3 regions of the Paenibacillus protaetiae genome follow, and region 2 is predicted to be linked to each of the others. Evidence: riboswitches for the same ligand, from Rfam matches in the RefSeq annotation. Region 2 holds a riboswitch; each other region holds the start of a gene.

Region 1 (8,245 bases), 1.3 Mb from region 2:
GATGACGTCGCTGAACCCGGTCCTGAAGATTGGCGAGCAGATTATGGAGCCGCTGATGGAGCATCAGAAGCTCAGCAAAAAAGCGGCCCGGAAGCGGGCGATCGAGCTGATCGGCGAAGTTGGCATTCCCCGCGCCGAGCAAATTGCGGACAGCTATCCGCATGAGCTGAGCGGCGGCATGCTGCAGCGCATCATGATCGCCATTGCGATTTCGTGCGGACCAAAGCTGCTGATCGCCGACGAGCCAACAACGGCGCTGGACGTAACGATTCAGGCGCAAATATTGGACATGCTCCGCAAGTTCAAGGAAGAGTCCGATACGTCTATTTTGCTCATTACGCATGACTTGGGCGTTGTGGCCGAAATGGCCGATTACGTTGTTGTAATGTATGCAGGCAAGGTCGTGGAGGAAGGCGAAGTAGTCGAGCTGTTCGAAAATCCGAAACACCCGTATACGCAAGGCTTGCTGAAGTCGAAGCCGATCATTAACCAGCGCCAGGACGAACTTTATTCCATTCCGGGGCAGGTGCCGAATCCGCTGGAGCTGGTACCGTCATGTTATTTCCATGACCGCTGCGCCCATTGCATGGACATTTGCCGGACGAAGCAGCCTGCATTGAAGCAGGTCGGCGGGCAGCAGAAGGCGGCTTGCTGGTTGTACGAGGAGGAGGCGATAGCCCATGTCTGAGACCGTTCAGCCATTGCTTGAGGTAAACGGGCTTAAAAAATATTTTCCGATCAAATCCGGTTTGTTCAGCCGTACGGTCGGACAGGTTAAAGCTGTAGACGATATCAGCTTTTCGATCCGCAAAGGCGAAACGTTTGGCCTGGTCGGCGAGTCGGGCAGCGGAAAAAGCACAGTTGGCAAGACGATTCTGCGCCTGACGGACAAAACGGACGGGACTGTTACGTTTAAAGGGATTGACCTGCATACGCTGCAGCCGGAGGAACTCCGGAAGCTGCGCCCGCAGATGCAGCTCATCTTCCAGGATCCGTACAGCTCGCTCAATCCGCGCGTGCGGATTGGCGATGCGATTGGCGAAGCGCTGCTCGACCACGGCCTTGTGCCGCAGGCCGAAGTTCGCGACCGCGTGCTCGAAGTGCTGGAAGCATGCGGCCTGTCGTCGTATCATATCGACCGGTTCCCGCATGAGTTTTCCGGCGGCCAGCGTCAGCGCGTCGGTATCGCCCGGGCGCTGGCGCTTGACCCGGAGCTCATTATTGCCGACGAGCCGGTATCTGCGCTGGACGTATCGATTCAAGCACAGATCATTAACCTGTTCCGCAAAATGCAGGATACAAAAGGGCTGACTTACCTGTTCATCTCCCATGACTTAAGCGTTGTGGAGCATTTATGCTCACGAATCGGCGTTATGTATTTGGGTTCGATGATGGAAACGGCTCCGCGGGACGAGCTGTTCCGCAATCCGCTGCATCCGTATACGAAAGCGCTGCTGTCGGCTGTGCCGATCCCGATTCCGAAGCTGAAACGCGAGCGGATCGTATTAAGCGGGGAGCTGCCCAGCCCTGCTAATCCGCCTGCCGGCTGCAAGTTCCATACGCGCTGCCCGTTTGCAGTAGCCCGCTGCAAAGAGGAAAAACCGGAATTCCGCCATGTGGGGAGCGACCATTATGTCGCGTGCCATCTCGTATGAGCCGTAAAGTAACGGTTCCGCAGCTGTACGCATTGCAGCTGGAGCGGATTGCCGCCAATGGGCTGGCGGCGGACGATATTGTGGCGATGCTTCGCAGAGGCAGCGAAGCGGAGCTGGCGGAGAAGATTGATCCCGAGGTGAAATGGGACCGGCTGCTTGGCTTTGCCAAGGATAACTGGCAGGCGGTGGAGACTGCGGTGCGGGAAGGGTACCGGTTCCCGTTTATTACAATCGGCGGCATTAAAAATTTGCTGGCGATCAAATTCGGCAAGCGGGAGGGGACGGATTACCGCTTCCAGGGCGACCGGATTGAGGAGCTTTCGCTTAGCAGCGCGGAATATAATCTGTTACGCAGCATGATTCCGTTATATTGGCGTTTTTTCAGCGGCGATGTTGTGGAGCAAGCGGAGCGCATCCGGATTTCCATTGCGCTTCAGCCGCAGGAAGAGCTTGCTGTTATTGTGGAGTAATTGTAGTGAAAGGCGGCGCCCCCATCAAACACGATGGGGGCGCCGCCTTTTTTGGACGCAGCACGCCGTGGCAGTGCGCAGCCCAATTCGCCGTGTGTGGAGCAACTTGTGAGAGGCATTGCGCGCAAATGCAAAAATGCATTTGATTCTTAATGAAAAGCGGTGAATTTACGAATTAAATGCAAATATGCAGGTGATTTTTCTTGAAATGCTCATTTTCGGCTATTTTCAATTAAAACAAATGCAAAAATGCATTTTAAAGTGAAATTAATTAGGAATGTAGAAGAAACAAATGCATATTTACATTTGCGACATTGGCAGAGTGCCTCATACATAGCCCATCGTGCAACCTTGCAACGGAACACATCGGGCATTCCCTGGCCACAGCCATCGTGTTATCTGCAACGCAACAAGCCGTGCGTGCCGTTCCGCAGCACCGCTAATCTGCTTCTTGCAGGCGCATATTTTACCCGGTGGTTCAAGTTACACAATACGAAGTGCATGAAGGGGGAGAAATCTGCAGCTAGCCCTTGCTTATGGCTGCTAGAAACTTAATTCGGGCGTACCCGGTACCAGTACTCGTAAGCCGTCTTATACCCCAGCTTCTCGTAAAGCCGCAGGGCGGGCTTGTTCTGTGCGATGACCGCCAAATAGCTGCTGGCGGCACCGTTGCTTTTGCCCCAGTGGAGCAGATGGGTGATCATTTGCTCGGCGTAGCCTTTGTTCCGGCATGCCTCATCCGTTACAATGTCATACAGTCCGATGCAGCCCCGTTCGATAACCCCAAAGCCGCATGCCACTGTCCGGCCGTCTTGAACAAGTGATATGAAGCCGGTTTTGCCGATGATCCGGGTAATTATTTGCTCCATCACAGAGCGGTGTGCAGCACTGCCCGGATTCAACCTGCAAAAGTCGACCAGCCAGTTTGCGGTCAATGTCTCCCGAATGACGGCGCCGCCCAGGCGGGGCTGCTGCAATTGATCCAGGCTAAGCGTCTGAATAAAGGACGAGTCCACCCGTACATATCCCCGTTCCGCCAACTGCTGGTCCAGCCCCTCCGGCTGCACAAACGGCGTAATTTTAAAAATAGCAGGCTGCTGCTGGCTGGCATACAGTTCTTCGCAGGCGGCAATTTTGGCGGCCGTATCCAAGGAAGAGCCAAAGATGGGGCTGACCGAATTGGACCTTTTGGTATAACCTTCGGCAAAACGAAGCAGCCAGCCGTCATACAGCAAGGCCGATAAAGCCGGCCATTGATTTAATGCCAGCTCTTCCACGTGTTTCAGTTCCATCATCGTTTATTCCTTCCATTCAATATAATGAATAACAATACAATATTATTTTTCTTGTTGCCGCCGTCAAAAGTTTTAAAAAAACTAGAAACTAATCCAGCAAACGGTGCGTCTAAAAAGTGTCGGTTTCAGTTGGGCGGAGATAACGGAATGATTCGAGATTGAGGGAGAATGAAGATGAGGAAAAAGGCAGTCGGACTGGTGTGCGGAATTGCGCTTGCCTGCGCGTTGGTTATTTATGCGGATAATCTATTGAAACAAATTTTGTTTCAGGCCAGTTACGAGTTTAAAGGGATGGAAAGCGAACTCCCCTTCCATTCGGATGCCAATGAAGTGGCGCCCTCTTTCCATCACGCGAGATCCAGCCCGTATCACGCCGGCGAAAGCAGCTACTCCAGCTTGCCTATCGTAACCCCAGCCGGTGGAATTCCGGCTGATGCGAGCACAGCCATCGCAACACCGGTCAGCGCGGCTTCGGCCGATGTGAACTAGGTCATCGCCCCCGGCCGGAGGAATCCCGGCTGATGCTCGACAGCGATCGCAACGCCTGCCAGCGTAAATCCAGCCGCTCCGGCACAGTTGCAGCGCTTATTCGTTCATACGTTTACGGACAACAGCCAGCAGGCTGTTTTTTTGCGCTTCCATTTGGCGGATGAGCGAATCGGCTTGCGTGAAGCAGCGGCTGCGCTCCCCTTCATCCTTGATTTGCGGTAAATTGATTTCGACCGTCAGCAATGCAGACTGCGCGGCTGCTTCAAGCATAAGGACACCGATGCCAAGATCAGAGATGACGTTGGCATTCGCAATCTCGGCGATCGTGCCGGCAACGGCGATCCCTCCGGCACAGGCCTCCAGCAGGCGGAGCGGGACAGCGATCGCACCGGCTGCTGCTTGCTGCAGCGCCTGCTTGCGGAGGAGCTTCTGCTCCTCCGTTTCTTTCGGCAGCTTTAATGCGGCCATATATGCATCAAATGCAGTGATGTCGTCCCCCATCAACTGCTCGCATTCCGCCGTCAAGGCGTTCATTTTCGCAAGAGCGGCGTCCATCTGCGGTTTTACTTCGGCGAATTTGCTGCTTTGCGACAAGCTGCCGACCATCGCGGTCATGGCCGCGCCTAGCGCAGCGGCAACAGCGGCGATGCTCCCGCCGCCTGGCGTCGGGCTTGCGCTTCCAGCTTCCTTAAGGAAGCTGCGAATCGATTGATCAAACGAAATGGGCGTACTCATAGTTAACATTCCTTTCGGTTTGCAGCTGAATGGCTTTCAGCAGGTTTTCGAACAGAACGGCAGTCGTAAGCGTGCCGACTCCGCCCGGCACAGGGGAATAGGCAGCGGCATGCTGCCCGGCATCCGCCGCAACGTCGCCAACGATGGAGCCGTCCGCCGTCTCGTTAATGCCTGCGTCGATCAGCACAAGACCCGGATGGACCATCTCTTTCGTTACGGTGCCGGGATTGCCGACCGCAACAAAGGAAATAGCCGCCTGCTTTAGATGCGGCGTAAGGTCCGGCGTATACGCATGGCATACCGTCACGGTTGCGTGTTCCCGCTGCAGCAAATGGAACAGCGGCAGGCCGACCGTTCGGCCGCAGCCGACCAAGGTCACGTTAACGCCTTCCAGCTTATGGCCGTAATGCTTCACCAGCTTGATGCACGCTTGCGGCGTGGCCGGGTACAAGCCGGCGGCTCCCGTCACGGTCGCCAGCTTGTTGGCAGGCGTTACGCCGTCCACGTCTTTCGTTGGCGCAATCGCAGCTTCAATCGTGCCGGGATTCAAATGTTTCGGCAGCGGCAGCTCCAGCATAATGCCATGCACATCCGGGTTCTCGTTTAACCGGCTGATGCACTGAAGCAGCTCCGCTTCGGATACGTCCGCTTTAAAGCTATGCAGCTCAAAGGATATGCCCAGCTTGCCTGCAGTTTTCCGTTTCGCTTCCGCGTAATAAGCCGAAGCCGGGTCGCCCTCCACCAGCAGAGTAGCGATACGCGGCGTGATCCCCTGTCTTTTCCAGTCTGCCACTCCGTGTTTTATCGTTTCATATACGGCTTCCGCCGCTTCCTTGGCTTTGTATATGTCCGCCATGTTTCATCCATCTCCTTGTTGAGCGATTGATAACCTCCGGATAAATAAAAAAAGCATTCGCATGCCTCGTCTATGGCAGACGTAGGCCACGCAAATACTTTCCCCAGGCGAACGGCACGATCAAGCCGTATGCTTCCTTGTGGTTGATTCCACTTTCATCGCCAGTCGCATACCGCTGTTATTTCTTTTATTGTACCCGTTCAAGAGGGGCTTCTTCAAGCCATTTTCGTTCTGTACTCACAAAACGGGCGTATTTATCTATACATACAATAAAAGGAATGAGCAGTGTGCAGCGTTCTGCACAGAGAGGGGAGCTGGACCGATGGGATTATATGCCCGTATAACGCCGTTTGCAAACGAACCGTTAACTGATTTTACGCAAGAGCATCACCGGAAGGCGATGGAAGCTGCGATTGCGCAGGTAAAAACCGGCTTCGGGCGGCAATATCCGCTGCTGATTGGTTCCGAACGTATCGTGACGGAGGACCACATCGTCTCCATCAACCCGGGCAACCTGGATGAAGTGGTTGGTTATGTCAGCAAAGCCGATGTGGGGCTGGCGGAAAAAGCGATGCAAACGGCGCTTGCCGCGTTCGAAAGCTGGCGGAAAACTCCCGCAAGGGAGCGGGCGGAATATTTGCTGCAGGCGGCAAAGCGGATGCGCGAGCGCAAGCATTTGTTCTCGGCGGTGATGGTGCTGGAATCCGGTAAAAACTATGCGGAAGCCGATGCGGATACGGCGGAAGCGATTGATTTTATGGAATTTTACGCCCGGGAAATGATGAGGCTGGAGGGCATTAACGAGACGCTTCCTTTAACGGCGGTGCTGGGCGAGGTCAACAAAGTGAATTATATTCCGCTTGGCGTAGGCGTAATTCTGCCGCCGTGGAATTTTCCGAATGCGATCTGCACCGGCATGACGTGCGCAGCGATTGTGACGGGCAACACCGTGCTGCTGAAGCCGTCCTCGCAGTCTGCTATTGTGGCTTACCACTTTGCGGAGCTGATGAAGGAGGTTGGCCTGCCGGACGGCGTTCTGAATTTTATTCCGGGCAGCGGCGCGGAAATCGGCGATTATTTAACGTCTCATCCGCGCACCCGTTTTGTCAGCTTTACCGGCTCCAAGGAGGTTGGCCTTCATATTAACGCGCTTGCCGCGCAGACGGCGGAGGGCCAAATCTGGATCAAACGCGTCATTGCCGAGATGGGCGGCAAGGATGGGATTGTTGTCGACGAAACGGCGGATCTGGATGCGGCGGCGCAAGCAATCGTGACGTCGGCTTTTGGCTACCAGGGGCAAAAATGCTCCGCCGGCTCGCGTGCATTTATTGTAGAGGCGGTGTACGACCAGGTGGTGGAAAAAGCAGCCGCGCTTACCCAAAAGCTGGAGATTGGCCTGCCGGAGCGTAATTACCGGATTGGGCCGGTTATTGACCAAAGCTCCTATACGCGGATTCTCCGTTATATCGACATCGGCAAAACGGAAGGGAAGCTCATTGCCGGCGGTGGCAAAGCGGCAGGGAACGGTTATTATATCGAGCCGACGATATTTGCGGATGTGGACGGCAAAGCTCGCATTATGCAGGAGGAGATTTTTGGCCCGGTGCTGGCGATGGGCAAAGCCAAAGATTATAAGGAGGCAATCGCTTTATTCAACGATACGGAATACGGCCTTACCGGGTCTTTTTTTTCCGCTGACGAGGGTCGTATTGCCGAAGCGCTTGAAGAGATGCACTGCGGCAATTTATATATTAACCGCAAATGTACGGGCGCGCTGGTTGGCGCTCATCCGTTTGGAGGCTTTAATATGTCCGGCACGGATTCGAAAGCCGGAGGTTATGATTATTTGCTGCTGTTTACGCAAGCCAAGGCGCTTTCCCGGAAGCTGTAAGCAGGAACGTCTTACCGGCTGTATGCGGCTGTGCGCCGTCATTTGCAGTCCCCGCACCCCTTTGCAGCAAGGGCAGCGGGGACTTTTGGTGCGTCTTGAACCCCGCAAGACGGATTGCGGGATTCACAATCTACCATTTCGTTCCAAACTGAATACCGAACAATTCCGGTAATGCTGGTAACCTTTTGCAGGCAGCTTGCGTTAAGAGGATGAGGTGATTGGTATGAAAAAAACCTTCATGCTGTTAGGGATAGCAGCCTGCATAATTCTGGCCGCCTGCTCCAGCGAATCCTCGCATTCAGAGGTGAAAGCGGCCAACGTTCCAGCTGGCCCGTCTGACCTGGAGCATCAGCTTGCCCCCCTTCGGGACGATCATTCCGTAACCCTATCAAGCGAGCAAAAATCGTACGCATTTGCATCCGTGAAATGGGACAATGTGATTTACCGGATAACAGCGGAGACGGTGCTGAATGTTAGCGAGAAGCTGGGGGAAATTGCGGAGCGCCACTCGGAGGAACGACTGGAGGAAGGCGCAAGATCCTCCAACACGTTTCCCGCGGGTACGGAAGTGTGGTCGATTCCCGGCACAAGCCCAAGCGCAGCGCTTGCTGTCAAAAGCGGGAACAGCTATGTGAAAATTGTTGCTGACACGCCTTGATTTAGCGGTTCATCAGATAGGATATAACAAAAGAAACAACCATCAGGGCAATGACCGTATAAAAGAAATAGCCAAACCAGCGAAGCGGCTTTGGCATCTGATTCAGATTCGCTTTTTGGCTTGGGGCGCCCATAATGTTCCGGTAATGGTCAGTGGCATCGTTAAAAACAGGCACTTCCGAACGGCTCGCAGCGGT
Region 2 (8,245 bases):
TATGGAGCTCGCCGAGCGCAGCGCCGCGATTGCGGCGAAGGAATCTTCGGTAGCGGGCATCCATGTCACATTTGCGCCGATGGCGGATTTGGTGCGGGACCCGCGCTGGGGGCGCGTGATGGAATCGACGGGCGAAGACCCGTATTTGAACAGCGAATTTGCGCGGGCGTTCGTGCGGGGCTTCCAAGGCAGCGATCTGACCGGCGACACGGACCGCATGGCGGCATGCGTAAAGCACTTTGCTGCATATGGCGCAGCGGAAGGCGGCCGTGATTACAACACGGTCAACATGTCAGAGCGGCAGCTTCGCGAGTCTTATTTGCCGGCCTATAAAGCGGCGCTGGAGGAAGGCTGCGAGCTCGTCATGACTTCGTTTAACGTTGTCGACGGCATTCCGGCTACCGGAAACCGCAAGCTGATGCGCGATTTGCTTCGTGAGGAATGGGGATTCGACGGCGTCCTGATTTCGGACTGGGGCGCTGTTCAGGAAATGATTCCGCACGGCGCAGCGGAGGATAACGCGGAAGCGGCGCACAAAGCGATTGCAGCGGGCGTCGATATGGAAATGATGAGTTCTTGTTACGCTCAGTCGTTAAAGGAGCTTGTGCAATCCGGCCAAGTGGATGAGGAATGGATCAATGAATCGGTGCTGCGCGTACTGCAGCTGAAGGACAAGCTTGGCTTGTTCGACAACCCGTTCCGAGGTGCGGACGAGCAGCGCGAGAAGGAAATCATTTTATGCGATGAGCACCGCCAAGCGGCACGGGAAATAGCGGCCAAGTCATGCGTTTTGCTTAAAAATGAAAACGTGCTGCCGCTGCGGGCGGAGCAGAAAATAGCGCTGATCGGCCCATTCGCGCAAAGCGGAGATGTGTTGGGGCCGTGGTCGATATGGGGCTCCCAAGATGAAGCGGTTCAGCTGTTCGCCGGGCTGGCCGGCAAAACGGATGTTTCCCGCATCGCCGTTGCAGAGGGCTGCGGCATTACAAGCGGCACTGAAGCGCAGGCGCAGCAAGCGATCCTCGCTGCACAAGACGCGGATGTAATTGTGCTCGCGCTGGGCGAAGCTTCCGAGATGAGCGGAGAAGCCGGCAGCCGGTCGGATATACGCCTGCCGGAAGTACAGCTGCAGCTGGCATACCGGCTGCAGCAGCTGGGCAAACCGGTTGTCGCCGTCTTGTTTAACGGACGTCCGCTTGATCTTCACGGCATTATTGATGTTGCGGATGCGGTGCTGGAAGCGTGGTATCCGGGCACGGAAGGCGGCAATGCGATAGCCGATGTGCTGTACGGCAGCGTGAATCCGGCCGGGCGTCTGACGATGTCATTCCCTTATTCGGTCGGACAGGTTCCGGTATATTATAATTCATACAATACGGGCCGTCCGCTTACGCCGGCGAATGCAGACCAGCGGTATGTCTCGAAATATTTGGATATTCCTAACGCGCCTTTATTTCCTTTTGGCTTTGGGCTTAGCTATACGGAGTTCGCATATGGCGATCTGGCGATCTCCGCAGCCGAGATGGGCGAGACGGACAAGCTGACGGTATCGGTGCAGGTGACCAACGCGGGAAAGACGGCCGGTGAAGAAGTGGTTCAGCTTTACGTTCGTGATTTGGCCGGTGAAGTGGTTCGTCCGTTAAAAGAGCTGAAAGGCTATCGCAAGCTGAAGCTGGAGCCTGGCGAATCGGCCGATGTACAATTCACGCTGACAGAGGAACAGCTTCGTTATTATCATTCCGATTTGACTTTTGCAAGCGATGCAGGGCTCTTTGAGGTGCATGTCGGGCCGAACAGCCGCGATACTGCGGTTCAAACCTTCCGGCTTGTAAAATAACTTTTAAATCCCTATTGATGCGGAGACGGTTCCCCGCCTATAATAGAAGTAAATATTTGGTATGTGTAACTGGCGTAACGCGGAATACCGCGGGGGAGCACATATGTCTAATTGCCGTACGCCTGGGCGAAAGTATTTGACCGAACTAACGGTCAAATACTTTTTTTATTTCATTCGAAGAAAGGTCAGGTGGCTGGGATGAAGGTTGCATTTGTATTGTTCGACGGAATGACGACGCTGGATTTTATCGGGTTTTATGATGCGGTAACGCGGCTTCGTATATTGCAGGCTGAATTATCGTGGGCGTTTTGCTCGGATAAACCGCAGATTACGGACGACAAAGGGCTTAAGCTGCAGATGGACGAAGTGCTTCCGGACTTGTCCGGCTACGATGTTGTATTTGTGCCCGGCGGTATGGCCACGAGGCAGCTCCGGTTCGACGAGGCTTTTGTTGCATGGCTTCAGACCGCAGCGAATGCGCCTTACAAAGTATCCGTCTGTACAGGGGCGCTGCTGCTTGGGGCTGCAGGTTTTCTGGCCGGCAAGACGGCGACGACCAATTCCAGCGCCTACGACTTGCTGGAGCCTTATTGCGGGCAGGTAAGCCGGGAAAGATATGTACAGGACGGCCATATATTTACAGGCGGCGGCGTGTCGGCATCAATTGATTTGGGTTTGTTTTTTGTTGAACGGTTATATGGTTCGTCGGCCGCCCGCCAAATACAAGCAATGATGGATTACCCGTATTATACGGCTGCAATCGAATAGGTAATCTCCATGATAAGTAGAACCGGTTCTCCCGATAGGGGGGACCGGTTCTAACGTTTCAAGGAGGGGAATTGCATTTCATCGGATATGCTCTGGCTTTGGAAGCAGGTCTTATTGCTTGATACACCCAAATAAATGTTAAATTTTACTAAAAATTAACGCCTGTGTTAACAAAGGACAAACAATTTCTCCTTAAACTACACTATAAATCAAACGAATGAAGGAGTGATTGAAACTTGAAATCGGCAAAAACGAAAAAAATCGTGTCGGTCGCGATGGCTGTGCAGCTTTCTGTCGGTACGATGCTTACTGGTATAGCGGCAGCGGCAGAGGGAGAAGCACCGTCAGCGCCTCAGTTGGGCGTACCCTACGATACGGATGGCATATACAATGTCAGCGTTCCGCACATTATCATTAACCAGGTTTACGGCGGCGGATTAAAACGGGCTGATGATACGTATGCCACGAACGGTTTTATCGAGCTGTATAATCCGACGGATGAAGACGTGGATCTTAATGGCTGGTCGATCCAATATGCGGATCCGGGCAGTGATTACAAAACCGGCGCGACAGGCAGCTGGAGCATGCTGAAGCTTACAGGCGTCATTAAAGCGAAGTCGTCTTATCTTGTAGTTGCCCATCCGACAGGAGCCGCTGCGCCAACATTGGATTTGATGGGCAGAGGCGATCAGCAGTGGGATCAATATATCAATAATAAAGGGTTAAAGGTTGTGCTGATGAGCAACCAGACTCCGCTGGATAACAGTCTTAAAAATCCATTCGCAGCAGAGCCGAAGCCTGCGGGATATGTCGACATGCTAGGTACAGGCAGCAATGATCCGGGCAGTAAAATAGATGGCTACGAGACAGCCTCTCCATCCGGTTCGGCGGAAGGCACCTCCAAGAAAAAAGCGGTTCGCCGCACCAGCTTCCAGGATACGGACAATAACAAGCAGGATTTCGAACAAATTGATTATGAAAAACCGGCTCCGGACAAGCTTGCAACGTACGAACCGCATGACGGCGAAGACGGCGTATGGCTGTCTATTGTGACACCGTCATTGCCTTCCGGTTACGTGAACCAGACCTATGAAGCAGTAATGGAAACGGTTGGCGGATACGGCTCGTATACGTATGAAGCGGACGGGCTGCCGGAGGGATTGTCCATCACGAGCGGCGGCATCATCAGCGGTACGCCAACAGCAGAAGCGTCCAATGTTAAGGTAACGGTTACTGCAACGGACGCCGAAGATTCTTCCATCCAAGTGACCAAATCGTTTGATCTGAACATAAGCCGCGCTGCCATTCAAAGCTTCAAAGATACACTAAACATTACGAAAATCGCCGAATATGCCGTCGGTACCACGAATCCGGATGGCGGCGTTGCCGAAATTGTAAAATATAATAAAGAAAATCAAAAATTTTATTTGGTGAACGGTTCTGCCAATCCGCCAAGCCTAGATATTGTCAGCCTGGACACGGATAACGGACAGCTGGAGAAGGAAAAAAGCGTACCGGTTAAACAACTGTCCGAGACGGGAGGTTTTACGTTCGGCGATTTGACAAGCGTTGTTGTCGACTACGCAACCAAGCGGGTTTATGCAGCTGTACAAGCTGCCGATCCGGCTGTGAAAGGCAAAATTTTGGCGCTGGATTATGAAGGGGATTTAAAGGCATCGTACACGGCGGGCGTTCAGCCGGATATGATTACGACGACCTCCGACGGACGTTACGTGCTGACGGCCGATGAAGCCGAGCCTCGTACGGGCGTGCTGGAGGAAGACGCTCCGGGCAGCGTAACGATCGTGGATACGCAAACCGGCGAGTCTACGCAAGTGTATTTTGACCAAACATCCGTCATTGCACAAGATGTGCATATTCGCGGACAAGTGGTAGACGGCGTATACACTGGTCAAGGGAGCCCGGAAGAAGCGTTTAAAGATTTTGAGCCGGAATATATTGCCGTTTCAAGCGATAATAAGTCCGCTTATGTAACACTACAGGAAAACAATGCGATTGCTAAAATTGATATCCCATCCCGATCGGTCGTTTCGGTCGGCAGTCTCGGCTACAAAGATTTCAGCAAGCCGGAAAACGCGCTGGACTTGCAGGCTGACGGCATCATTAATTTTGAGACAGCTCCGTTCTACGGCGCTTATATGCCGGATGGCGTTGCGTATTATTCCGTTAACGGCGAACATTATTTGCTGACGGCCAATGAAGGCGACGCAACGGAATGGCCTGCGGAAGATCCGATTTTGACGAACATCGCCAAAATTAAAGATCTAAAAGGCGGGCTGGATCCAGCCTCGGATGCTTATAACTTCTTGAAAAACACGACGAAATATGACAGCGATGAAGGACTGACGGACCGGGGCAATGACAGCATTTACTTGCTTGGAGGGCGCTCCTTCTCGGTCTGGAATGCTGATTCGCTGAAGCAAGTTTATGACAGCGGCAGTGACTTTGAAGTCATTACGGGCGAGCGCGATGCGGAGCATTTCAACGTCAGCAATGATGACAATGAGATGGACGCCAGAAGTAAAAAGAAAGGGCCGGAGCCTGAGGGCATAGAAACCGGCGTCGTCGGCAATCATACATTCGCTTTTATCGGGCTGGAGCGCACCAGCGGCATAATGACTTATGACGTGACAGACCCTGAACAGCCGGTATTTGCAAACTATACGAACTCGCGCAAGTTTGAAGATAAGGACGGCCGGCTCAATCTGGATACATTCTCTGGACCGGAAGGCATTGATTTTATTCCTGCAGCTGAAAGCCCTACCGGATTGCCGCTGCTGCTCGTTGCTTATGAAGTGGGCGGAAGAGTAGGCGTATACCAGCTGGATGTGACCAAAGTAACCCTTAACACAAGCTCGTTACCGCTGACGGAAGGCGGCCGGACAGCACAGCTTCATGCTGTAGTGGAACCCGCAGATGAAGAAGGCAGCACAGCCGTAACATGGAGCAGTTCAGATACAGCCGTCGCTGCAGTAGATGCAGATGGCAAGGTTCGTCCGATTAAGGCAGGAACGGCTGTCATTACGGCAATCAGCGCTGACGGCTACGGCAGCGGCGAAGCGCAAGTGGTCGTCACTGCGAAGCCGGAAGATAGTGACCATACCCCGTCGCAACCGTCAACACCATCCACCCCGGCTGAACCGGAAAATCCGGGAGCTGCACCGGGCGACTCCCCTGCCTTTACGGATGTACAAGGGCACTGGGCTGCGGATGCGATCAACAAGCTGGCCAGCGCCGGCATTTTGACCGGTATGCCTGACGGCACCTTTAAGCCGGACCAATTGATGACAAGAGCGGAATATTCCGCCGTATTGTTCAGAGTACTCGGACTCGGCAGCGGGAAGGAGACAAGTGCCTTTAACGATATTGCCCCGGATGCCTGGTACCATAATTACATCGACGCGCTGGCGCAGGAAGGCATTATTTCCGGCTTTGAAGACGGAAGCTTCCGGCCGGACCAGCCGATTACCCGCGAAGAAGCATTCGTCCTCTTGTACAGGGCGGTCAAAGACAAGCTGCCGGCAGCAAACGGATCAGCACCAGGCTTTGCCTTTACGGACAGCGATTCGATTTCGGCTTGGGCGCGCGAAGCGGTTCAGGCATTGTATGCGGCGGGTGTTGTGCAAGGAAACGCCGATGGGAAACTTTATCCCAAGCAGTCGACTACCCGCGCGGAAATTGCTCAAATTGCCGCTGCGTTTATCCAGCAATAATCCGAATGTTCTACAAAGGCCAAAACCAGCAATGGTTTTGGCCTTTTTGTTATGCCCTCCGGCTTGCAAGCTTTATAAACACCGAGGTATATCGGCCGTTTCGGAAAGAGAAACTGGTTATAAAGCGTGATGTCCGCTCATAAACTTATAATCTATTAAATTCGTTTAAATTTTATGATTTTTTCGCCTATTTGCTGCAAGATATGCAAATTATGATAATTATTAAAATTAACGTTGACGTTAACGTGTGATGTGATTATGCTTAATGGTGTGAAAAAGCTTGATCGGCGGCAAAAACGCTTTACATTGGGGTTAAAAACAACAACACATCCCTTCATACCATATGAAATAAAGGAGAAAAAGCATGGTTGAATTATCCGTTGTGGTTCCGATTTATAACGAGAAAGAAAATTTGTATCATCTGCACGAGGCGATTACGGCTGCGCTGAAAGGCCATATCGAAAGCTATGAAATCGTACTTGTCAACGACGGCAGTACGGACGGCAGCGCCAATATCATTAACGAGCTTGCGGCAAAGGACCCTGCTGTGAAAGGAATCCACTTCGAGCGGAACTGCGGACAAACGGCCGCTATCTATTGTGGCATTAAACGGGCGGAAGGCAAATACATTGCTTCTATCGACGGAGATTTGCAAACCGACCCCGGTGATATTTTAATTTTGATGAAATATATGGAGAACTACGATTTCGCCAACGGAATGCGGGTCAAGCGCCGCGATACGCTGGTGAAGAAAATTTCCTCCAAAGTGGGCAACGGCGTGCGGAACTGGATTACCGGCGACAATATTCAAGATACCGGCTGTCCGATGAAAGTGTTTAAACGGGAAGTAGCTGAAACCTTTTTCTTATTTGAAGGGTTCCACCGCTTTTTGCCGACAATTGCCCGCATGAACGGCTTTAAAGTGACGGAAGTGCCTGTCCGGCATCGTGAGCGGATGTACGGCAAGTCCAAATACGGCGTATTAAACCGCGCTTTTGTCGGATTGATGGATGCTATCGTCATCGGCTGGCTGCGCAAACGAATGATTCGCTATCAAGTTAGGGAAGAAGTGAGATAATATGAACGCTCACGTAAAAGAACTGATTTGGGTGGCCATTGGCATGGTCGGGCAAATTATGTTTACCGGAAGGTTCGTGCTGCAGTGGATTGCCAGTGAAAAAGCAAAGCAAAGTATTGTTACGAAATCGTTTTGGAGCTTTAGCATTATGGGCAGCACCATTTTATCCATTTATGCCATTTACCGTAAAGATCCCGTGTTTATTATCGGTCAGGTGCCAGGCATTTTTATATACGCACGCAATCTGGTTATTATGAGAAATAATGAGAAAGCCAATAAAATGAATGTGTCTGGATAAGCCGGGATGTCGATTGGAGCATGTCGAGGACGTGTCTTCGGAAGGAAAGGAGGACCGCGTGATCGAGAAGTTTAAAATTGATGATGTTGCCCGGGAATGCCAGCTAACGAAAAGAACGGTTCGCTATTATGAAGAAATCGGGCTGATCTCTCCTCCGGAACGAAGCAGGGGAGGCGCAAGGCTTTATACCCGCATGCATATTAACAAGCTAAAGGAAATTACGAATGCGCGTGACGTTCTCGGCTTTTCTTTGCAGGAGATACAGAACTTTTTGTCGTTTCGCGAAAACTTGCGAGATCATCATCAGCTGTTAATTAGCGCAAATGATTACGAACAGAAAATTAAACAGCTGGTGGAGTTAAAAGGCATTATGGATAAAAAGCTTGAGCTGATCGAGCACAGGCTTGAAAAAATTGAGCAATACCGGCAAGAAATGAGCAGTATAAAAAAGCGGGTGCAGGGTGAAATTGACCGCCTCCTATGCGCTGCCAATAAACAAAGCGGTACGGAATAAATCCCTTGCATCGGAT
Region 3 (8,245 bases), 1.9 Mb from region 2:
ACAAGCGCTCGCGGATCGTTACGAAAAGCTGAGTGAGCTGTTGTGCGATCCGGATGTAGCCGCAGATCCGAAGCGGCTGCGCGAATACTCGAAAGAGCAGTCCGATCTACAGGAAGCCTACGAGGCTTATACCGAATATAAACAAGTCATGGAGCAGCTGAGTGACGCCAAAGTCATGCAAGGCGAAAAGCTTGATGATGAAATGCGTGAAATGGTAAAAATGGAAATCGAGGAGCTTTCCGCCCGCCGCGATGAGCTGGAGGAAAAAATCCGCATTTTGCTTTTGCCAAAAGATCCAAACGACGACAAGAACGTCATCGTCGAAATCCGCGGCGCAGCCGGCGGCGACGAAGCGGCTTTGTTCGCTTACGATCTGTACCGGATGTACACCCGTTTTGCCGATTCGCAAGGCTGGAAAACCGAGATTATGGAAATGAGCGAAAGCGACCTCGGCGGCTTTAAAGAGGTTATTTTCATGATTAACGGCAAAGGCGCTTACAGCAAGCTGAAGTTCGAAAGCGGCGCGCACCGCGTGCAGCGTATTCCGGCAACGGAATCCGGCGGCCGTATCCATACGTCGACTTCAACCGTTGCAGTTATGCCGGAGGTTGAAGATGTGGAAGTCGAAATTCTCGACAAGGATATCCGCGTCGATACGTTCTGCTCCAGCGGCGCCGGCGGCCAGTCCGTCAACACGACGAAGTCCGCCGTACGCGTGCTGCACGTGCCGACAGGCATTATGGCGACTTGCCAGGACGGCAAATCGCAAAATGAAAACAAAGCAAAAGCGCTTCAGGTTCTCCGCGCGCGCATCTACGACATTAAGCGCCAGGAAGAAGAAGCGAAATACGCCGGCGAACGCAAAAGCAAAGTCGGCACCGGCGACCGCAGCGAGCGGATCCGCACCTACAACTACCCGCAAAGCCGCGTAACCGACCATCGGATCGGCCTTACGCTGCATAAGCTCGACGCAGTGATGAACGGCGACATGGAAGAAATCATTTCATCGCTCACAATTGCCGAGCAAGCGGATATGCTGGAGAAGGAACTCGTTTAAGGGGGGGCGCCGCTTTATGCGGCGCGCGCCCGGAGTTTTGAATTTAGGAAGCAAAAGGAGCGCCGTGTCTGAACATGAGCGATAATAACGACGGATTTCAGTTCAAGCCGCCGTCCTCCATTCGGGAAGCCTGCATGCAGGCTTCTTCGTTTTTGGAGGGGCAGCTGGTTGAGGAGCCTCGCGCGAATGCCGAGCTGCTGCTTATGCATGTGCTGGGGATGGACCGGGCGGCGCTGCTTCGCGATTACCGCGAGCCGTTCCCGCCGGAGCGGGCTGCCGAATGGGAGCGGCTTATCCGGCGCAAGGCAGCCGGCGAGCCGGTGCAGTACATTACCGGCGAGCAATGGTTTTACGGGCGGCCGTTTCGCGTTACGCCGGCCGTCCTGATTCCGCGCCCCGAGACGGAGCTGCTCGTCGAGGCGGTGCTGGAGGCTGCTGCGGCATTATGGCCGCCGCAGCCGTCTGCGCCAAGCGCGGCGTCACTGCCGCCGGCGGGACTGGCCGGCGCTGATGCCGGCGAAGCGGCGCACCGCGCAGCGACTGACGCGCCGCCAGCAGCGCTGCCCGGCACCGACGGTGCGGCGGGGCCGGCGCATGCCGCGCCGTCCGGTGTGGTGCACGCCATCGGCGCGGACTTTGCCGCCGCAGACGGCCGTGTGACGGTGCTGGATGTTGGCGCCGGCAGCGGAGCCATCAGCGTTTCGCTTGCGGCAGAGCGGACCGATTGGCGCGTGTGCGCTTCGGACTTGTCGCCGGATGCGCTGCAGGCGGCACAGGCGAACGCGGCCGTTCATGGCGCGGAGCGGCGTATGGCTTTCGTTGAAGGGGACTTGCTTGCCCCGTTCATTTCCGGGGGTGGGTCCGGCAGCGGGGTGCTGTCGGATATGGCGGTTGATGTGCTGGTATCCAATCCGCCGTATATCCCTGCCGGCGATTTGCCGGGGCTGCAGCGCGAAGTGCGGGACTATGAGCCGCGGCTGGCGCTGGATGGCGGCCAGGACGGGCTGGACCCGTACCGCCGTATGGTGCAGCAGCTGCCATTGCTGAAGCAAATGCCGCGGATCGTCGCCTTCGAGCTGGGCATCCGCCAGGCGCAGCATGTAGCCGGTCTGCTGGAGGCGATGGGCTGCTGGAGCCAAATCCGGATCATACCGGATTACGCAGGCATTGACCGCCATGTGATGGCGGTCCGATAAACGAACAAGTTAATCATCCTTGAAACAGATGAAACAGATGGGCGGTTAGGCGGTTAGGATTCTCTCCGCCAAGCCGCCTTTTTTGCTTTCCGAGCCTGCTGTGCCCCCAGCTCCCGCTTTTGCCCTGCCTGGCTTCCCCGCATCATACCCTCCTCTAGCAATCTAGCAAAAAAATAATAGCCGCATCGTTTACGATGGTCATATGCGGGCATAATGACGGATAGAGACGTTCCGGAACGCAAGCGATGCGCACCGACGGGTGACGCGAGAGGAGCTTGTGTGAACATGATTTATACCCGTCCTTATTCCCGTTTTTATTTCCGTAAATCGTATGCTTATATCGTTTTTGCTCTTATTATGCTCGTGATGAGCTGGGAAGGTCTTAAAAATGATGCTGCCGTTATTCCTTCGTCTATTCCTGACCAAGCGATCCGCCTGCGGATCCTGGCCAATTCCGATACGCCTGTCGACCAGGCTGTGAAACGTGTTGTCCGTGATGAAGTTGTAGCCGCTATGGACGGCTGGGTTACGGAGCCTCAAACGATTGAAGAAGCCCGCCAAACGATCCGCAGCCATATGCCGGAGCTGGAGTCGATCGTGGCGGAAGTGCTGGAAAGCAGAGGATTTACGTACTCGTATCATGCCCAGCTGGGCGTCGTTCCTTTTCCAACCAAAATGTACGGCGATGAAGTATATCCGGCCGGCGATTACGAAGCGTTGTTAATTACGCTGGGCGAAGGCAAAGGGCAAAACTGGTGGTGCGTGCTGTTCCCGCCGTTATGTTTCATAGATGCGGTAACAGGCGAAGCGTCCGCTTCCGAAGCGGCGGCAACGCCTGCCGAAGATGCACAAGCTTCCCAGGCCGCTGCAGACAAGCCGTCTGCGGATGCGAAAAGTTCCAAGACCGACAGCGCCCAAACGGCTGGCAGCGTTAAGGCTGCTGATCAAGCGGGCGCCGGCCATGACGCCGCCAAGAATGCCGCAGCCGGACAAGGGGCTGAAGCGCCGCATGTGAAATTTTTTCTGGTCGAACTGATCGAGAAGCTGATTCACTGGTTAAAAGCGCTGTTTGCTTAATAGGGGCCGTCGGCGGTTTTGCCGGAAGCCTGGCATGGCATGGGTATGTTATAATAGATGCACCATATATGAAGAAGCTGAGGCATAGATGAAGAACAAAACGAAACGAACCAAAGTATGGCCGGTTACGCTGCCCGCAGACGTCCGGCAGCTGCAAGAAGCCGCCGATCTGCTCCGCAGCGGCGGCCTTGTCGCATTTCCGACGGAGACGGTATACGGGCTTGGAGCCGATGCCCGGAATACAGAGGCGATCCGGCAGGTTTTTGAAGCGAAGGGGCGCCCTTCGGACAATCCGTTAATTGTGCATATCGCAGACAAAAGCCAGCTGGATGCGCTTGTGCTCCCGTATCCGGAGCTGGCAGGCCGTCTGATGGACGCATTTTGGCCGGGGCCGCTTACGTTTGTGCTGCCTGTAATTCCGGGGGCGGTATCCCCGCTTGTAACCGCGGGGCTGGATACGGTAGGCGTCCGGATGCCGGATCATCCGGCTGCGCTGGCGCTGATCCGCCAGTCCGGCTGTCCGCTGGCCGGGCCAAGCGCCAATAAGTCGGGGCGTCCCAGCCCGACGGAAGCGGGGCATGTGCTGGACGATTTGGACGGCCGGATCGGCGGCGTCGTTGACGGAGGCGCCTGCGGCGTCGGGCTGGAGTCGACGGTGATCCAAATTACGGGCGAAGATGGCGTGCGCATCCTCCGTCCGGGCGGCATTACCCCGGAGCAGCTGGAGCAGGCGGCGCCGGGCGTCCGCATTGATGCCCCGACGGCAGCCGGCGAACAAACGGAAGCGCCGCGGTCGCCGGGCATGAAGTATACGCATTATGCGCCGCACGGCGAAATGGTGATCGTCTGCGGAGAGCCGTCCGCAGTGGCCGCTTGCATCCGCAAAGAAGCCGGGCTGGCCAAAGCGCGCGGGGAAACAACGGGCGTGCTTGCATTCGCGGAGCATGCCGCCGAATATGAAGCCGATGTCGTGCTTTCCTGCGGCAGCAAGCAGGAGCTGGGGCAAGCGGCAGCCGGACTTTACGCCTCTCTGCGGCATTTTGACGAAGCGGGCATCCAGCGCATTTGGGCCGAGGGCTGCCCGGAGGAAGGGCTCGGCCTTGCGCTTATGAACCGGCTGCGCAAAGCTGCCGGAGGGCAGGTTATACGAGTATAAGCGGGGTCATGTTTGCCTCCTTGTCCGCATATGTTTGGTTATGTACGGATGTGGACATGGGGGAGATGCGCATTGAACGGTCCAGAGATGGCCGCTGGCCAGTTGTTTACTTTGCTGCTTATGGCGGCCGCACTTGGGATGGATGCTTTTTCGCTGGGCATCGGAATCGGTCTGAGAGGCATACGGCTAAAGCATATTTTGCGGCTGAGCCTTATTATTGCATTGTTCCATGTGCTGATGCCGCTGGCAGGCATCTGGATGGGAAAGCTGGTTGGCGCTTTGCTGGGTCATATTGCAAGCATGGCGGCCGGCGCGCTTCTGCTGCTGCTTGGCGGGCATATGATTTACAACTCGCTGCGGGGCGAACAGGTCAGGCCGGTGGATACGCGGACCTTATGGGGCACGCTCGTGCTGGCGCTCAGCGTCAGCGTGGATTCGTTTTCGGTCGGCATATCGCTTGGCGTTTTTGCGGCTGATGTTGCCGTAACGGTGCTTGCCTTCGGTTTTTTCGGCGGGCTGATGTCCATTATGGGCTTGATGCTCGGCCGGCGGGCCGGCCGCAACCTTGGCGAGTATGGAGAGGCTTGCGGCGGTGCAATCTTGTTATTATTCGGCATACTGTTTATGATATGAGCATCTGACGATATCCGAGTATTTCTGACTATTTCGTTCAATCACAAAGGAGGTTTACCGGCATGAAGCGCATCTTGTTCGTCTGCACAGGCAATACGTGCCGTTCTCCTATGGCCGAGGCTTTATTGCGCAAGCTGGCGCAGGAGAGAGGCGTGCCGATTGAAGTCAAATCCGCAGGGGTGTCGACGATGGACGGGCTGCCTGTATCGCGCCATGCGGCGGAGGTGCTGCGCAAGCGCCGGATTGATCATGGCGGCAAATCAAATGCGCTTGATCCGGGTGCAGTGGAGTGGGCGGATCTGGTGCTGACGATGACAGCTTCGCATAAACGCAGTTTGCTGCAATGGTTTCCCGAGGCGGTAGAAAAAACCTATACCTTAAAGGAATTCGTCCATTTGGATGAAAGCACGCTAGCCGATATTGAAAAGCTGGAGCAGCTGTATACGGAGATGCATATGAAGCAGGCATTGGGCGGCCAGCTGACAGACGAGGAACGGTCGGAGCTGCTGCTGCTGGAGCGGAAAATACCAAGCTTTGATATTGCGGATCCGTTTGGCGGGCCGCTGGAGGAATATGACCGCTGCGCGCAAGAGATTGAAGCGGCTTTGCTGAAGCTGCTGGACCGGCTGGAAAAGTAGCGCATAGGGATATTTTGTTATGCTGTTTAGGCGGCAATGGATTGATTTTCAACGGAAGTTCAGCTATGATGGAAGTGCATAAACGGATATCCGATGTGACTGGCGACGGAAGTGGGTAACCACGGTGGAGCATCGGAACATACGGCCGGTCGCCTGGGCAAAGAGCAGCACGCTGAGTTAGCGTGTCTTGCTCTTTTTTCGTCTTTTGGGCCAGAATTAGGTATACTAAAGCTGTTTGATTTTGACTGATGCAGCATGCAGTAGTACCTGGTGTGCGGTCTCGGCGGAGAAGATCCGTAACCTTCACTTGCTGCATAAAACTTCGGACGTCACAGCATGCCGTAAAGGCAGACATAAGGAGTGGAGCGAAGTGGCTACAAGTTTGATATCCCATCAGGTGGAAACGATTGTCCGCGAACTGGCTGAGGCCGGCGGCCTGAAGGCCGGACAGCTGCTGGTTATCGGCACGAGCACAAGCGAAGTAAACGGCGGACGCATCGGCACCTCCGGTTCGGGGGATGTGGCGCAGCAAATCTTTGACGGCGTTGAAGCGGCGCGGCAACGGATTGGCTTTTATCCGGTATATCAATGCTGCGAGCATTTGAACCGGGCATTGGTGCTGGAGCGGGAAGCGGCCGAACGTTACGGGCTGGAGCTGGTTTCTGCCGTTCCGGTGCCGAAAGCGGGCGGATCAATGGCTTCGTACGCTTACAGGCATTTGCCGAATGCTTGCCTGGCGGAGACGGTTCAAGCTCATGCCGGAATCGATATTGGAGACACGTTTATCGGGATGCACTTGAAAAGAGTAGCGGTTCCCGTAAGGCCTTCGATATTGGAAATCGGCAAAGCGCATGTCACGATGGCCTACACAAGGCCAAAGCTGATCGGCGGCGAGCGGGCTGTTTATAAGCTGGAAGAGCTTTCTCAAAATCCGGATCAGCCCGGCGCATGTGACTAACGCGGACTTTTCTATGGAGATGAATGCAGCAGCGAGCAGAATACGCGGATTGCTGCAGGAACAATATGCATGAAACCGGGCAAATGTCGTCCAACTACACCAACCTTTAGGAGGATTATTCAAATGGAAAACCTGAGAAACCAAGATCCGGAAGTTTTGAAAGCAATGGGGCTTGAATTGCAGCGCCAGCGCGACAACATCGAATTAATCGCATCCGAGAACATTGTCAGCGAAGCGGTTATGGAAGCGATGGGTTCCGTGCTTACGAACAAATACGCGGAAGGCTATCCAGGCAAACGCTACTACGGCGGCTGCGAGCATGTAGACATCGTGGAGAACATTGCGCGCGACCGTGCGAAAGATATTTTCGGCGCCGAGCATGCGAACGTTCAGCCTCACTCCGGCGCACAAGCCAACCTTGCGGTATACCTGGCAGCGCTGAAACCTGGCGACACGGTGCTGGGCATGAACCTGGCGCATGGCGGCCACTTGACGCACGGCAGCCCGGTTAACGCATCCGGCCTTCTTTACAACTTCGTAGCTTACGGCGTTAACGAAAACACGTTCACGATCGACTACGAAGAAGTGCGCAAAGCGGCGTTTAAACACCGCCCTCGCCTGATCGTTGCCGGCGCAAGCGCATATCCGCGCATCATTGATTTTGAAAAACTCGGCCAAATCGCTCAAGACGTAGGCGCATTGTTCATGGTCGACATGGCGCATATCGCCGGTCTGGTTGCTGCAGGCCTGCATCCGAGCCCAGTGCCGCATGCACATTTTGTTACGACAACGACGCACAAAACGCTCCGCGGTCCTCGCGGCGGCATGATCCTCTGCCGTCAGCCTTGGGCGCAAGCGATTGATAAAGCAGTATTCCCTGGCACGCAAGGCGGACCGCTGATGCATGTCATCGCGTCGAAAGCCGTTGCGTTCGGCGAAGTGCTTCAGCCTTCGTTCAAAACTTACGCGCAAAACGTGATCAACAACGCAAAAGCGCTGGCGGACGGCCTTACGGAGCAAGGCATTAACCTCGTATCCGGCGGTACGGACAATCATCTGATGCTGGTTGATCTGCGCAACCTGAACATTACGGGTAAAGATGCTGAGCATGTACTGGATTCGGTTCAAATTACAGTGAACAAAAACGCGATTCCGTTTGATACGACAAGCCCGTTCATTACAAGCGGTATCCGCATCGGCACGCCGGCTGCAACATCCCGCGGCATGGATGAAAAAGCAATGAAAACAATCGCTGAAATTATCGCCATGACATTGAAAAATCCAAAGGATGAAGCAGTGCTTGCCAAAGCGCGCGGCATGGTTAGCGATTTGACGGCACAATATCCGCTGTATCCGAAATTGAACTACTAATTTATAGCGGCTTCCGCCAAAGGGTGTCCCGCAGGTTATCTTCCGATAACTTGCGGGACACCCTTTTTGCATTCGCTTGTTTTTGTTTAATCGAGAGGAGTATAACGGGGTCTGGCAGGTAGCATAATAAGCTTGCTTCCGGCATGTTTGGTATCCGTT

What was found. Region 2 has a riboswitch for ZMP and ZTP ahead of ET464_RS05250 (DJ-1/PfpI family protein). Riboswitches for the same ligand answer to the same signal wherever they lie in the genome.
Region 1: another riboswitch for ZMP and ZTP. It lies ahead of ET464_RS11670 (bifunctional 5,10-methylenetetrahydrofolate dehydrogenase/5,10-methenyltetrahydrofolate cyclohydrolase); the one in region 2 lies ahead of ET464_RS05250 (DJ-1/PfpI family protein).
Region 3: another riboswitch for ZMP and ZTP. It lies ahead of ET464_RS16225 (TIGR01440 family protein); the one in region 2 lies ahead of ET464_RS05250 (DJ-1/PfpI family protein).

What each region holds. Positions count from the first base shown of each region.
Region 1 is NZ_CP035492.1:2,500,500-2,508,744, reverse strand. It holds gene ET464_RS11700 (ABC transporter ATP-binding protein) at 1-688, shown strand, start outside; gene ET464_RS11695 (ABC transporter ATP-binding protein) at 681-1,655, shown strand; gene ET464_RS11690 (hypothetical protein) at 1,652-2,125, shown strand; gene ET464_RS11685 (GNAT family N-acetyltransferase) at 2,677-3,420, opposite strand; gene ET464_RS11680 (hypothetical protein) at 3,595-3,909, shown strand; gene ET464_RS11675 (cyclodeaminase/cyclohydrolase family protein) at 4,006-4,644, opposite strand; gene ET464_RS11670 (bifunctional 5,10-methylenetetrahydrofolate dehydrogenase/5,10-methenyltetrahydrofolate cyclohydrolase) at 4,622-5,500, opposite strand; ZMP/ZTP riboswitch at 5,595-5,679, opposite strand; gene pruA (L-glutamate gamma-semialdehyde dehydrogenase) at 5,823-7,391, shown strand; gene ET464_RS11660 (hypothetical protein) at 7,615-8,049, shown strand; gene ET464_RS20330 (hypothetical protein) at 8,051-8,245, opposite strand, start outside.
Region 2 is NZ_CP035492.1:1,172,092-1,180,336, reverse strand. It holds gene bglX (beta-glucosidase BglX) at 1-1,837, shown strand, start outside; ZMP/ZTP riboswitch at 1,893-1,972, shown strand; gene ET464_RS05250 (DJ-1/PfpI family protein) at 2,036-2,605, shown strand; gene ET464_RS05245 (choice-of-anchor I family protein) at 2,842-6,339, shown strand; gene ET464_RS05240 (glycosyltransferase family 2 protein) at 6,704-7,417, shown strand; gene ET464_RS05235 (lipid-A-disaccharide synthase N-terminal domain-containing protein) at 7,419-7,715, shown strand; gene ET464_RS05230 (MerR family transcriptional regulator) at 7,729-8,229, shown strand.
Region 3 is NZ_CP035492.1:3,501,940-3,510,184, forward strand. It holds gene prfA (peptide chain release factor 1) at 1-1,057, shown strand, start outside; gene ET464_RS16200 (N5-glutamine methyltransferase family protein) at 1,132-2,253, shown strand; gene spoIIR (stage II sporulation protein R) at 2,539-3,330, shown strand; gene ET464_RS16210 (L-threonylcarbamoyladenylate synthase) at 3,419-4,486, shown strand; gene ET464_RS16215 (manganese efflux pump MntP) at 4,574-5,119, shown strand; gene ET464_RS16220 (low molecular weight protein arginine phosphatase) at 5,182-5,757, shown strand; ZMP/ZTP riboswitch at 5,843-5,923, shown strand; gene ET464_RS16225 (TIGR01440 family protein) at 6,128-6,715, shown strand; gene ET464_RS16230 (serine hydroxymethyltransferase) at 6,839-8,086, shown strand.